Regions from separate parts of the Rhodococcus cercidiphylli genome, predicted to be linked through region 1. Evidence: predicted binding sites of a transcription regulator. Region 1 holds the regulator's gene; each other region holds the start of a gene.
The links. Region 1 encodes LexA, which represses DNA repair genes until DNA is damaged. Its sites were predicted from a motif close to CGAACANNTGTTCG; they were not measured.

Region 1 (4,185 bases):
TTTGTCGGCGCAACTGCAATCAGCCTCGGGTGAGCCGGCAGACGATGTTCGGGAGCAGCTCGACGGCTTGATCTTTCGCGGATTCGTCACCGAGTTCGGTTCTCGCAGATTGGCGGACCTGCCGCGCTATCTCGCGGCGGCGACGAAGCGGTTGGCCACTCTGCCGAGCAGCGCAGGCCGTGACGCGGCGGCGATGGATGTACTCGATCGGGTGTACGCGTCGTACGGACGACTGCTGGATTCGCTTCCGGAGAGCAGAAAGAACAGTTCCGGGGTGCAGGAGTTGTTCTGGATGATCGAGGAGCTGCGCGTGGGACTGTTCGCCCAAGGGATTCGTACGGCGTATCCGGTCTCCGAGAAGCGTATCGAGAAGGCGATCTCGGACCAGAGCCGCTGACGGGCGGAACTGTCAGTCGATGTCGGCGGACTCGCGGTGCTTACGCAGTTCGTGGATTTCCTTCTCGAAGTCCTCGGCCGAACTGAACGAGCGGTACACGGAAGCGAAGCGCAGGTACGCCACTTCGTCCAGATCACGGAGCGGACCGAGAATGGCCAATCCCACCTCGTTGCTGGGGATCTCCGCTGATCCCGCTGCACGGATTGCGTCCTCGACCTGCTGTGCCAGCAGGTTGAGCGCATCGTTGTCGACATCTCTGCCCTGGCACGCGCGTCGAACTCCCTTGACGACCTTCTCGCGGCTGAACGGCTCGGTCACGCCGCTGCGCTTCACGACTGCAAGCACTGCTGCCTCGACGGTCGTGAAACGACGACCGCACTCCGGGCAGGAGCGACGCCGCCGGATTGCCTGTCCCTCGTCCATCTCACGCGAGTCGACCACGCGTGAGTCGGGATGCCTGCAGAACGGGCAATGCATGAGGGACCCTCCGTCGTAGCCGATGCTCCGACGACGAGCACGCACATCGGGGCAGTCCACCGAGGATACTCAGCCTTCTCGAACCCGACGGGGGCGGTGGTCATCTGCCGGTCGTGTACTCGACGAGAGCTCCGTCGTGCACTTCGACCACACCGGCCGGCTGCACACCTGCATCGGGTGCGACGGCTCGCAGGTTCGCGATGCCGATCAGACCACCGGCCACGACGACCACTGCGAGCATCCACAACACCAGCGATCGCAGTCGAACCGGCTGGCTCGCGAAGTGCGCGGAGGTCGCGTCGAACTCGCGATCGGCCTCCTCACGATCGGTGACGTCGGTCCACGACGGGTCGAGGACCGGAACGCACGGTGCGCTCTGCGTACGGGGCACCGTGGTGACACCGTGCATCCCGAGGGGACTCCGCAGAACGGGACGGGCCCGGCGACGACGCTCGACGACGGTCGACCGGGCACGGACACCGGCGGCGGTGGGGCGATCGGTGATGATGGTCATCGGAACCTCGACTTCGCTCGTTGGATCGATTGTTCGATCAGGCGTTCGATGGACGCTTGTTCGAAGTTCTATCACGAGCCTCCGACAAAGTCTGCAGAAAACGCGACACGAGTCGAACAGATGTTTGATTCAACAGCTGATACACGCTAGATTCGTGTCAGAAACCACACGCCACACGAGTCGACACCATCAACTCCAGTCCGCGCAGACCTACCCCGCAGACCGGATCCCAGGACACCAGCAGGAGGCCGACAGCATGAAGGACGAGACCTCGACGAGGTCGACCACGCGTTCCACGACGACGGGTTCCAGGACGACCGGAGCCAAGGCCACCGCCACCAAGGCCGCAGCAGGAAAGTCGGCTGCGGAACCCACGTCAAAGGCCATGGAGGTCGGCACCGACATCAGTGCGGGTCTGACCGAGCGGCAGCGGAAGGTACTCGAGGTCATTCGCGCGTCGGTCACCGAGCGCGGCTACCCGCCCAGCATCCGCGAGATCGGCGATGCGGTCGGTCTGACATCGACCTCTTCCGTTGCTCACCAGCTGCGCACCCTCGAGCGCAAGGGCTTCCTCCGGCGCGACGCCAACCGTCCCCGTGCCGTCGACGTCCGGGGTCTCGACGAGGTGCAGGCCGACCAGGCTGCCGCCGCGGTCGACGGTTCGCCCGCGTCCGAGGAACAGGATCGGTTGCCGACCCCGACGTTCGTGCCGGTGCTGGGCCGGATCGCCGCCGGCGGTCCGATCCTGGCCGAAGAGGCCGTCGAGGACGTGTTCCCGCTCCCCCGCGAGCTGGTCGGTCAGGGCTCTCTGTTTCTGCTGAAAGTGGTCGGCGAGTCGATGATCGACGCGGCCATCTGCGACGGCGACTGGGTGGTGGTTCGTCAGCAGTCCGTGGCCGACAACGGTGACATCGTCGCTGCGATGATCGACGGGGAGGCCACCGTCAAGACGTTCAAGCGGTCCAAGGGCGAGGTGTGGCTGCTGCCGCACAATCCGCTGTTCGAGCCCATTCCGGGCAACAACGCCGCGATCCTCGGCAAGGTCGTGACCGTGATGCGCAAGCTGTAGAGATCGTCACGGCAGTGACATGCGAAGGGCCGCAGCACATGTGCTGCGGCCCTTCGCGTTCTTCGGATCAGCGGATCACAGATTCAATCCGCGGCCGATGATCTCCTTCATGATCTCGGTGGTGCCGCCGTAGATGGTCTGCACACGGGAGTCCATGTACGCCTTGGCGATCGGGTATTCCTTCATGTAGCCGTAGCCACCGTGCAACTGCAGGCACCGGTCGATCAGTTTGACCTGGTTCTCGGTGGTCCACCATTTCGCCATGGCAGCTTCTTGGACGGTCAGCTTGTCTTCGTTGAGCAGTTCGATGAACTTGTCCACCATGATGCGGGTGGCGGTGGTCTCGGTGGCCAACTCCGCCAACACGAATCGGGTGTTCTGGAACTTGCCGATCGACTTTCCGAAGGCCTTACGGTCGCGGCAGTACTGGATCGTCATCTCGAGCGCGGATTCCATCGCGGCGGCCGCGACGACGGCGATCGACAGGCGTTCCTGGGGCAGATTCTGCATGAGGTAGATGAAGCCCATGCCTTCCTCGCCCAGCAGGTTGGCGGCGGGCACGCGCACGTCGGTGAAGCTGAGTTCGGCGGTGTCCTGAGCCTTCATGCCGATCTTGTCGAGGTTGCGGCCGCGCTCGAATCCGGGCATGTCGCGTTCGACGACCAGCAGGCTGAAGCCCTGTGCGCCCTTCTCGGGGTCGGTGCAGGCCACGACGATGATCAGGTCGGCGTTGATTCCGTTGGTGATGAACGTCTTCGAGCCGTTGAGCACCCAGTCGTCGCCGTCACGGACAGCCTTGGTCTTGATGCCCTGCAGGTCGCTTCCGGTGCCGGGCTCGGTCATCGCGATCGCGGTGATCAGTTCGCCGGAGCAGAATCCGGGGAGCCAGCGCTGCTTCTGCTCGTCGTTGGCAAGGTCGATGAAATACGGCGCGACGACGTCGTTGTGCAGGGTGAAGCCGATACCGCTGTATCCGCCGCGGGTGGTTTCCTCGGTGACGATGGCGTTGTAGCGGAAGTCCTTGACTCCGCCGCCACCGAATTCCTCGGGCGCTGCCGTTCCGAGGAAGCCCTGCTTACCGGCCTCGACCCAGACGTCGCGGTCGACGATGTTCTGCTCTTCCCACTTCGCATGGTTCGGCGCTACGTGCTGATCGAGAAATTTCCGGTACGACTCCCGGAACAACTCGTGCTCGGGCTCGAAAAGTGTGCGTTCCACGCAGATCTCCTTGTTCGGTGCATACCGACATCGACCTGTGAACGGTGTCATTCGCGGTCGTCGGTACGACTGACATCACGCTCCAACAGTACGTTCGGGACGTCACGGAGGTCGATGACCAAAACGCGCGCGATTCGTGACCGACCCCGCTACCGTGCGCGTTTGCCCGCCCTTCTCGCGAGCGCCGAGACGATCGGGTACCCGAGAAGGATGCCGACGGAACCCCACGCGATACCGCCGAGCTCGACCGATCCGACGGACAGCGTCAGGTCACCGATTCCGGCGACGAGCGCTGCAGCGACGACCATGAGATTGACCGGATCGGTGAAGTCGACCTTGGCGTCGGTCCAGATGCGTACGCCCAGCAGCCCGATGAGGCCGTACAGAACCAGGGTTGCGCCGCCGATGACCCCGTCGGGCACGGTGAAGATCAGTGCACCGAACTTGGGCGAGAACGCGAGCACCGTCGCGGTGATCGATGCGACCCAGTACGCGGCGGTCGAGTAGACA
Region 2 (4,185 bases), on a different contig from region 1:
GGGTGGTTTTCGATGTCGATGTCCAGAGGATCGCTCCACCGGGGAGCATGACTGCTGTCCAGTAGCCGGCGGTTTTGACCGAGTGGTGGTAGTCGCAGAGGCATTGGAGGTTGTTGACGGTGGTCCAGCCACCGCTGCGAGGGTTGGCGTGATCGAAGGGGGTGATGTGGTCGAGTTGGCAGCGTGCGGCGGGTCGGTGGCAGCCGGGGAAGCGGCAGTGTTTGTCGCGGAGTCGGACGGCTGCGGTGGTGAGGGCGTCGGGTCGGTAGATCAGGGCGCGGTCGGTGAGCGGGTCGCGTGGGACGGATTCGCCGAGAGTGGGGTCTGCGGCGATGGCGGCTTCGAGTGCTGCGGCCAGCGATGCGCTGCCGAGGTAGATGCCTGAGGACTCGCGGTTTGCGGGTGTGTGGCCTGCAGTGGGGATCGTCGGGTTGTCCATCCGGATTGCCGAGCGTAGGTCGAGTGCTCTCATGTTGCGGGCGGGATGTCTGATGTCGTCCAGATCGAGGGCAGAGCTGTGCCGTGTGCCCCGGCCGACGGGGGTGTGGGTGCAGAACAGGGCTGCAGCGGACGTCAACGATCCCAGGCGACGCTGGCGTGGATTGTCGCCGGCGGCAGTGGCAGCGGCAGTCGAGCCTGTTCCCGGTTCCGGGCCTTGGGCTGACGTCGCCCCGGATGTTGTGGAGTCGGATGGTGTTGTGGGAAAACCTGATTCGGATCGTTTCGGTGCAAGATCAGGTGCCGGCGATATCGGGTCGGCAGGTGACTGCGACGACGATGCCGGGTCCGATGGAGGTCTCTCGGGGCCGGTTGCCGAGGTCGGATGTGTTGGCGGGTCGGTAGCTGGTGCCGGGGCACTGGTTGCTGCACGCTTGCGGACAGGGTCGGCGGCACCTGGGTCGGTAGCTGCAGCCGGAGTCGATCCAGCCGCCATGTCTGTAGCGGCGTCCGTCGGCCGCGTTGCCAGGCTCTCGCCCGCTGCCGTAGTGGCGCTGCTTTGGGTTGCAGGCTCGGTCGTTTCACTGTCCGAGCGTCGTTCCCATTCCCCGGTGTCCGGGTTCTGCACTGCGAGTCCGAGTTTCTCGGCGAGGGTGACTGCTTCGGTGAGCAGGATCTGCCAGTGACTGTTGCGTGCGAGTTCTCGTGCGAGGTCGGGGTCGATGGAACCGTGCCCGGCGAGGTAGGCGGGGTTGGCCAACAATCCGATGAGGGTGGCGATGTCGACGGTGATCATCGTGAGCGGCACCCGTCGATCCGGCAGCGCTGCATCGGTTTTGGGGCAGTCGGTGCGTTGGCACAGGCATGCCAGTCGGGGTTCGCCGTGCATGCGGGCCATGAATGCATCGCACAGGCGTTCTTTCTTCCCGCGCGGGTCTTTCGGGCAGAGGGTGTCGGCCATCTCTTCGAGGAGTTGCCATGCGGCGGCGGCTTCGGGGGCGGTCAGCTCGGCTCGGATGCGGGCGAGTTCTCCGGCGGGACTGTAGGTGACGGTCCGGAACTTCTTCGCGAACTCCCGCAACGCGGCCGCTTCCTCGGGTGCGACGCGCAGCAGGATGTCCCAGATCGCCTGTTCGAGCGGGCCCGGGGACGACCTCCGCGCCGCCTCGACCACGTCGGCTTCGACGCGGGTGACGATGTCGTCGGAGAGGTTGTCGAGGATCCGGCATACCGTCCGCACGCGGGGAAGGTCGATCTCACCGGTCTCGAACGCTGCCCTCAGCAGCGGCATCCTGGTATGCAGGGCAACGCCGACCGAGACATACGCTTCGGCGACGGTCGCCGAGCAGCCCAACGCCACTGACATTTCCGTGCGTCCGTATCGGCTGTAGTGCTTGTGCTTGGTGTCGCGGGTGATCCAGTCGCAGTGCACGCGATAGCAGGCGGTGATCTTGCGGGCGGCCTGCCGATTCTCCTCACGCGCGGCAGCGGTCAACGCCTCCAGTGACACGGTCGGGATTGCACCCATTTTTCACCCCCCGGTGAGCCGAAACAAGAACGCCTGTTCGAACAAGAAGAACAATAACCCGACCCACCGACAAGAATGCTCGAGCCGAAAAAGCACCGGCTGACCTGCCGTTACCCTCGGAATCGTTCTACACTGCACTCCATGAGCGAGCCCGGTTCAAAGTCGGAACCGATCGAATTACGCCGGCGTGCGGCCGGCGGCGATCAAGATGCCATCGACCAGTTGGTCGAACTCGCAGGCGAGCGCAACGACCTCGACGAACTCCGCTCTCTCGCCGATGCAGGCAGCAGCGATGCCGTCGACATCCTCGTCGAGCTCGCCGGTGAAGTTGGCGACCGCGCCGAGCTGCAAAGATTGGCCGACGCAGGTAGCCAAGACGCCGCGGACATTCTGGAGGAACTAGATAGCTAAGCGGGCCGCTCCCCCAGTTGCACGGTGAGCCGGTGTGCCGCGTCGAGCAGCATCTTGCCCAATTCCCGGCGTCGGTCGTCACGGAATCGCGTCTCGACGCCCGTCAGGCTCAGTGCCCACGCAGGACCTCCGGCGCGGTCGAACACAGCAGCACCGAGACCCCAGCTGCCTTCCACGAGCAACCCTGGATTGACGGCGAAACCTGTTGTCCGAGTGTGGCCTACGCGGTGCCGAATCGCTGTGGCGGAATGAGTCTCGCCCCACTCCGGCACCAGGTCGACGTCGCCGAGGTACTCGTCGACCTCCCGATCGGGCAGGTGCGCAAGAATGGCCAAACCGGCGGACGCCACCCCGAGCGGTAGCCGAATGCCCTCGTACAACACGTGCGAGCGCAACGGAAAGCTCCCTTCCACCCGAAGCAGGCACACGGTCTCCGCCCCGCGCCGGGCCGAGAGGAACGCGCTCTCTCCACTCTCGGTGGCCAACGCCTGCACTATCTTTCGAGCCTGGTCGGTGATGTCGTACCGCAATGCCGCCATCGATCCGAGCAGATAGATCTCCGGGCCCAGTGACCAGTTGCCGGTCGCGTCGCGGTCGACGAATCCTTGGTCGGCCAGCGACGCCAGTAGGCGATGTGCGGTCGGTCGCGCGATACCGGTCGCCCGCGCGAGCGCGGTGGTCGAGGCACCCGACGGCTCCTCGCTCCCCGCTGCGCGCAGCAACGAACAGATCTTGTCGATCACACTTGCGTTGGCATCCGGTGTCGTCACCCGGCCATCGTACGTCCACTCACCGGACGCCTAGTCCACATCCGTTCACCGAACGAGCAGATACCAGCATTCGCCTCACCGAAATACACAGCTCAGGTTGACTGACTACAACGTTTGCTCAACGAACACATCAGGAGCTGCAAGTGACTGGAAAGACCTACGCGTCCGCCGCCGACGCGGTTGCGGACATCGGCCGAGGAGCGACCCTCGCGGTCGGTGGCTTCGGACTGTGCGGCATCCCCGACGCACTCATCGAGGCCATCGCCAACACCGACGCCACCGAGCTCGAAGTATTCTCCAACAACTGCGGCGTCGACGGCTACGGACTCGGAATCCTGCTGGCCGCCGGACGAATCCGCCGCGTCACCGCCTCCTACGTCGGCGAGAACAAAGAGTTCGCCCGGCAGTACCTCGCCGGCGAACTCGAAGTGGAACTGACCCCGCAGGGAACACTCGCCGAGCGACTCCGCGCCGGAGGCACCGGAATTCCCGCATTCTTCACCCCCGCAGGAGTCGGCAGCCCCATCGCCGACGGCGGAATGCCCTGGCGCTACGACCCCGACGGCTCCATCTCGATCGCCTCCCCACCCAAAGAGACCCGAGTGTTCGGCGACAAACGGTACGTACTCGAAGAGTCGATCAACGCCGACTTCGCACTCGTGCACGCCGAAATCGGCGACACCGCAGGCAATCTCGTGTTCGACAAAACTGCGATGAACTTCAACCCCCTCGCCGCGATGGCAGGAAAGATCACCATCGCCCAGGTCGAGAACCTCGTGGAGCCGGGCGAAATCGACCCGGCCCACGTACATCTGCCCGGCGTGTTCGTCCAACGCGTCGTACACACCGGCCCACAGGACAGGCGCATCGAAAAGCGCACCGTCAGTTCAGGAGTTCGAGCATGAACACAGGATGGACCCGCGATCAGATTGCCGAACGCGCCGCAGCGGAGATGGTCGACGGCGAATACGTCAACCTCGGCATCGGACTACCGACCCTGATCCCGGGATACCTGACCGACGCGGTCAAGGTCACCCT
Region 3 (4,185 bases), on a different contig from region 1:
GACATTCTGAATGCGCCGCTCAACAACGTGCACACACTGTCCGGGCCGTTCCACATCGAGGGAGCCGAGCCCGGCGACCTGTTGATCGTCGACATCCTCGACGTAGGGCCGATCCCGCAGGAGGATTCGGGTCCGCTGGCCGGTCAGGGCTGGGGTTACACGGGAATCTTCGCCAAGGAGAACGGCGGCGGGTTCCTCACCGATCGATTCCCCGACGCGTACAAGGCAATCTGGGATTTCTCGGGGCAGACCACCACATCTCGTCACGTTCCGCACGTGAAGTACACCGGCATCACCCATCCCGGCCTCATGGGGACCGCGCCATCGGCGCAGTTGTTGGCGAAGTGGAACGCCCGTGAAGGTGCCTTGATCGCCACCGACCCCAATCGTGTTCCGCCACTGGCGCTTGCCCCAGAACTCGACGGGGCGATTCTCGGATCACTGAGCGGCGACGAATTCTCCCGTGTCGCAGGTGAAGCCGCGCGCACGGCACCGCCCCGCGAGAACGGCGGAAATCAGGACATCAAGAACCTCACCAAGGGCACTCGCGTCTTCTATCCGGTGTTCGTGCCGGGGGCGAAGTTGTCCTTCGGCGACCTGCACTTCTCGCAGGGAGACGGAGAGATCACGTTCTGTGGAGCCATCGAGATGGGCGGCTTCATGGACCTGCATGTCGACCTCATCAAGGGTGGCATGGAGACCTACGGGGTGAGCGAGAACGCGATCTTCATGCCCGGTAACACGGCACCGCAGTACTCGGAATGGATTGCGTTCTCGGGTATTTCGGTGACCCTCGACGGTGAGCAGAAGTATCTGGACTCCGACCTGTCGTATCAGAACGCATGCATGCACGCGATCGACTACCTCACCAAGTTCGGCTACAGCCCCGAGCAGGCGTACCTGTTGCTGGGTTCGGCCCCGATCGAAGGACGCCTGTCCGGGGTGGTGGACATCCCCAATTCCTGTGCCACCGTGTACATCCCCACCGCGATCTTCGACTTCCCGATAGCACCTTCTGCCAGCGGACCATTCCAAATAGACCCGGGAACGGGAGCGCCGAGGGCGCAGTTCTGACGCAGCGGGGTGGTCGAGATTTGTCGCCGAATGGCTAGTGGGCCTAGCCGTAGCCGGCAGTGATGTTCTGATTGACGCGGACCACCCGGGACTCGACTTCGGCGAGCGCAAGGATGTCCGAGACAGTCTCCGTGCTGCCACCGAGATACGCGCAGGGGAAGTCGAAGTGCTGAGCCACGCACCATGTGTGATCGCTGGGCCACCACAGATTCGGTGACAATCCTTCGAGTGTGTCCGCTGCGCGTGAGACCGGTCCCTTCAACAGGAAATAGTCGTAGCCGGCGATGGCTGCGGTCGGTGCCGTCGCGCGAATGTCGTCGAGTGCTGTGTTGCCTTCCCAGACGGCGAACCAGCACTCATCCGGTGTTGTCGTGCTTCGAGCGAGTACTTCGATGATGGATTCCAGCTGATCACGCCAGGGTGCAACGGTTTTCGACGACGCATGCTGGGTCGTGCTGGCACGTACGGGATACAGGACACGGGCATAGGCGTCGAACACAGTGGGGACCAGCGAGCCCACTGTGGTTGTGGCGAGGCCGTCGAGGTTGTAGTCCACCCACTGCGCTTCCGAGACATTCTGCTGCAGATCGTCGTTCGACCATTCCGGGCGATACGTGCTCGATGCCATAGCCCTCACGCTACCGACATCGAGTGCGCCCGCTGACAGGTTGAGCCACCACCCGCCAGGCGAATTGTTCAAGCCAGGATCGTTCAGCTCCGAATGCCGATCATGCGGTTCGGATGGCTCACGTCAGTCCCTACCACCGTGACTGCGTAGATGGTGGGCGGAGCCGTCGACAGCCTTCTCGCCCTGTTCGTAAATCTGTTCGAAACTTGTCGGTGGGTCGCGGTAGATTTTGTTCATGCTTTCGGGGGACGGCGGATCAGGGGTGGACGGCATCGATACGGTGCCGCCTACCCCTGACGTGTCCGATCCCGACTTGTCGGCATTCGTGGAGCGGGTCGAGGCCGCGGTTGCCGAGTTGGCGGAACAGGCGTCGGCGTCGTGGACGAACGCCGACCGGCGTGCGGTGATCCAACGCATGGAGACGGTGACCCGATCCTTGTCGGCGTACTCGTACACCTGGCTGAACGAGCTGATCGCGCAGCACGGCCTCGACGTGTATCCGGGCTCGGTCCCGTCCTCGGTGGCGTGGATGCTGCGGATCACCCCTCGAGCAGCAGGAGCACGAGTCCGTCTGGCCGCGGAATTGGGTGACCGGACTGCGTTCTCCGGAGAAGTACTGACCCCGTTGCTGCCGCGGACAGCGCAAGCACTGCGGGCGGGGTTGCTCGATGCCAAGCATGTGCAGATGATCCGCGAATTCTTCCGCCATCTGCCCTCGAGTATCGATCCGCAGACCCGCGATCTCGCCGAACGACAGTTGGTGGAACAGGCAGTGAAATTGCGGCCGGACGATTTCGCGCCGGTGGTGGCGTGCCTCGACGCGATGGTGAACCCGGACGGCGACCACGATGATGACGATGACGACGGAAACCCGCCGAAGCCACGGAAGCGGAGGGATGCGTTCTTCTACCTCGGCGAGCAAGGGGTCGACGGGATGTCGGAAGGAAAATTCTGCGTCGACCCCGAACTACGCGCCTACCTCGAAGCCCTGTTCTCCAAAGCCGCGAAACCCGGCATGTACAACCCCGCCGACGGCAAACCGATCACCGACGACGACACCGGAAGCGACGAGGACGACCACACCTCGGGCGAGGATGCCCACGCACGACCGCAGCCCGGGACCACGCCCCGCGAAGCAGGGGCGAATGATGCAGGATCGGGGGACTCCAATCCCGAAACACCACCGCTACCTGAGCGGGAAAACCGGTGGCGACGTGATGCGGGACTCTGGAACGACGGTCCATGCGGTGACGGCCCTTGCGGTGACGGCCCTTGCGGTCACGACGAATGCGGTCACGACGAATGCGGAGGCGGCATCGAATGCGGTTGCGGTACAGGCTCTGACGACGCCTACTCCGACGCCTCTGCTGCCGGTCGTACCGCTGCCGGGCACGGCGATACTGAGAGCAGTCAGGCACGGGCCGAGGCAGCGGCGTCAACGCGCGAGGCCGCAGCCCAGCGTGACATCCGCACCCAGAACGAACGTCGTCACGACGCCCTGAAACTGGCGCTCCGGCACACCCTCGCCTCCGGGACTCTCGGCACACACCGAGGCCTGCCCGTCACCGCGATCGTCACCATGACCCTGAAGGATCTCGAAGCCGGCTGCGGTTACGCGAAGACCGCTACCGGATCCCGCGTGTCGATCCGCGACGCGATCCGCATGGCTTCCCATGCCCACCACTACCTGACGATCTTCGACGACGACGGCAGAGCCCTGTATCTGGGTCGTTCCAAACGCATCGCCTCCGCAGACCAACGCATCGTGCTCATCGCCCGAGACCGCGGCTGCAGCTTCCCCTCCTGCACCCGCCCCGCAACCTGGTGCCAAGCCCACCACCTCACCGATTGGATAGACGGCGGCAACACCGACATCGACGGATTGACCTTCGGCTGCGACATGCACCACGCACTCGTCGGCACCGGACCAGGAAAGTGGTCGACCACCAAAACCACAGCAGCACATCGCTACCCAGGCCGGACCCTGTGGCATCCACCGGCCGGGATGGACCCGCGTAGGCGTGGGCTGATCAATCACGCACACCACCCCGAAGAGGTGCTGTACCCGCCGGACCAGCATGACGACACCGGGGACGAGGAACCACGACAACCCGCCTGACCACCAACACCAGTCTCAGGGCACAGCCCTGCCTGTAATCAGCACAACCTGCCTGCCCGAGGGACGGACTCGGAGGTCGGCCGTTGCGTACGGTGGGTCGATGATGGTTCTCGGGAGCGGCACGGCTTCGTTGTCGCCGCCTGCGCGCTTCGTGTGGAATGCGCTGATGCATCCCGATCTGCACCCGCACAATCGAGGCTTCGCCTGGCCGGTGATGTTCCAGGACGCGCCGCCGCCTCGGGTGGTCGAGAGCAGTGAGTTCGACCGTGTCGTGTGGAGCTCACCGTGGCCTACCGTTCCGGAAGTGCTGGTGCAGTTCGATTTACGACCGAATACCCAGCTCCGATGGGCGCTGCTGGCTCAC

Region 2: the regulator LexA is predicted to act here: its motif matches at 1,993-2,006, upstream of R3P95_RS24425 (HNH endonuclease signature motif containing protein).
Region 3: the regulator LexA is predicted to act here: its motif matches at 1,891-1,904, upstream of R3P95_RS16185 (HNH endonuclease signature motif containing protein).

Annotation. Positions count from the first base shown of each region.
Region 1 is NZ_JAWLKE010000001.1:479,210-483,394, reverse strand. Features, by position in the region: gene hrpA (ATP-dependent RNA helicase HrpA) at 1-397, shown strand, start outside; gene nrdR (transcriptional regulator NrdR) at 410-874, opposite strand; gene R3P95_RS02325 (hypothetical protein) at 975-1,388, opposite strand; gene lexA (transcriptional repressor LexA) at 1,774-2,457, shown strand; gene R3P95_RS02315 (acyl-CoA dehydrogenase family protein) at 2,533-3,675, opposite strand; gene R3P95_RS02310 (uracil-xanthine permease family protein) at 3,825-4,185, opposite strand, start outside.
Region 2 is NZ_JAWLKE010000012.1:100,752-104,936, reverse strand. Features, by position in the region: gene R3P95_RS24425 (HNH endonuclease signature motif containing protein) at 1-1,966, opposite strand, end outside; gene R3P95_RS24420 (hypothetical protein) at 2,108-2,377, shown strand; gene R3P95_RS24415 (IclR family transcriptional regulator) at 2,374-3,147, opposite strand; gene R3P95_RS24410 (CoA transferase subunit A) at 3,291-4,052, shown strand; gene R3P95_RS24405 (3-oxoacid CoA-transferase subunit B) at 4,049-4,185, shown strand, end outside.
Region 3 is NZ_JAWLKE010000006.1:74,245-78,429, forward strand. Features, by position in the region: gene fmdA (formamidase) at 1-1,074, shown strand, start outside; gene R3P95_RS16180 (hypothetical protein) at 1,118-1,702, opposite strand; gene R3P95_RS16185 (HNH endonuclease signature motif containing protein) at 1,938-3,821, shown strand; gene R3P95_RS16190 (hypothetical protein) at 3,922-4,185, shown strand, end outside.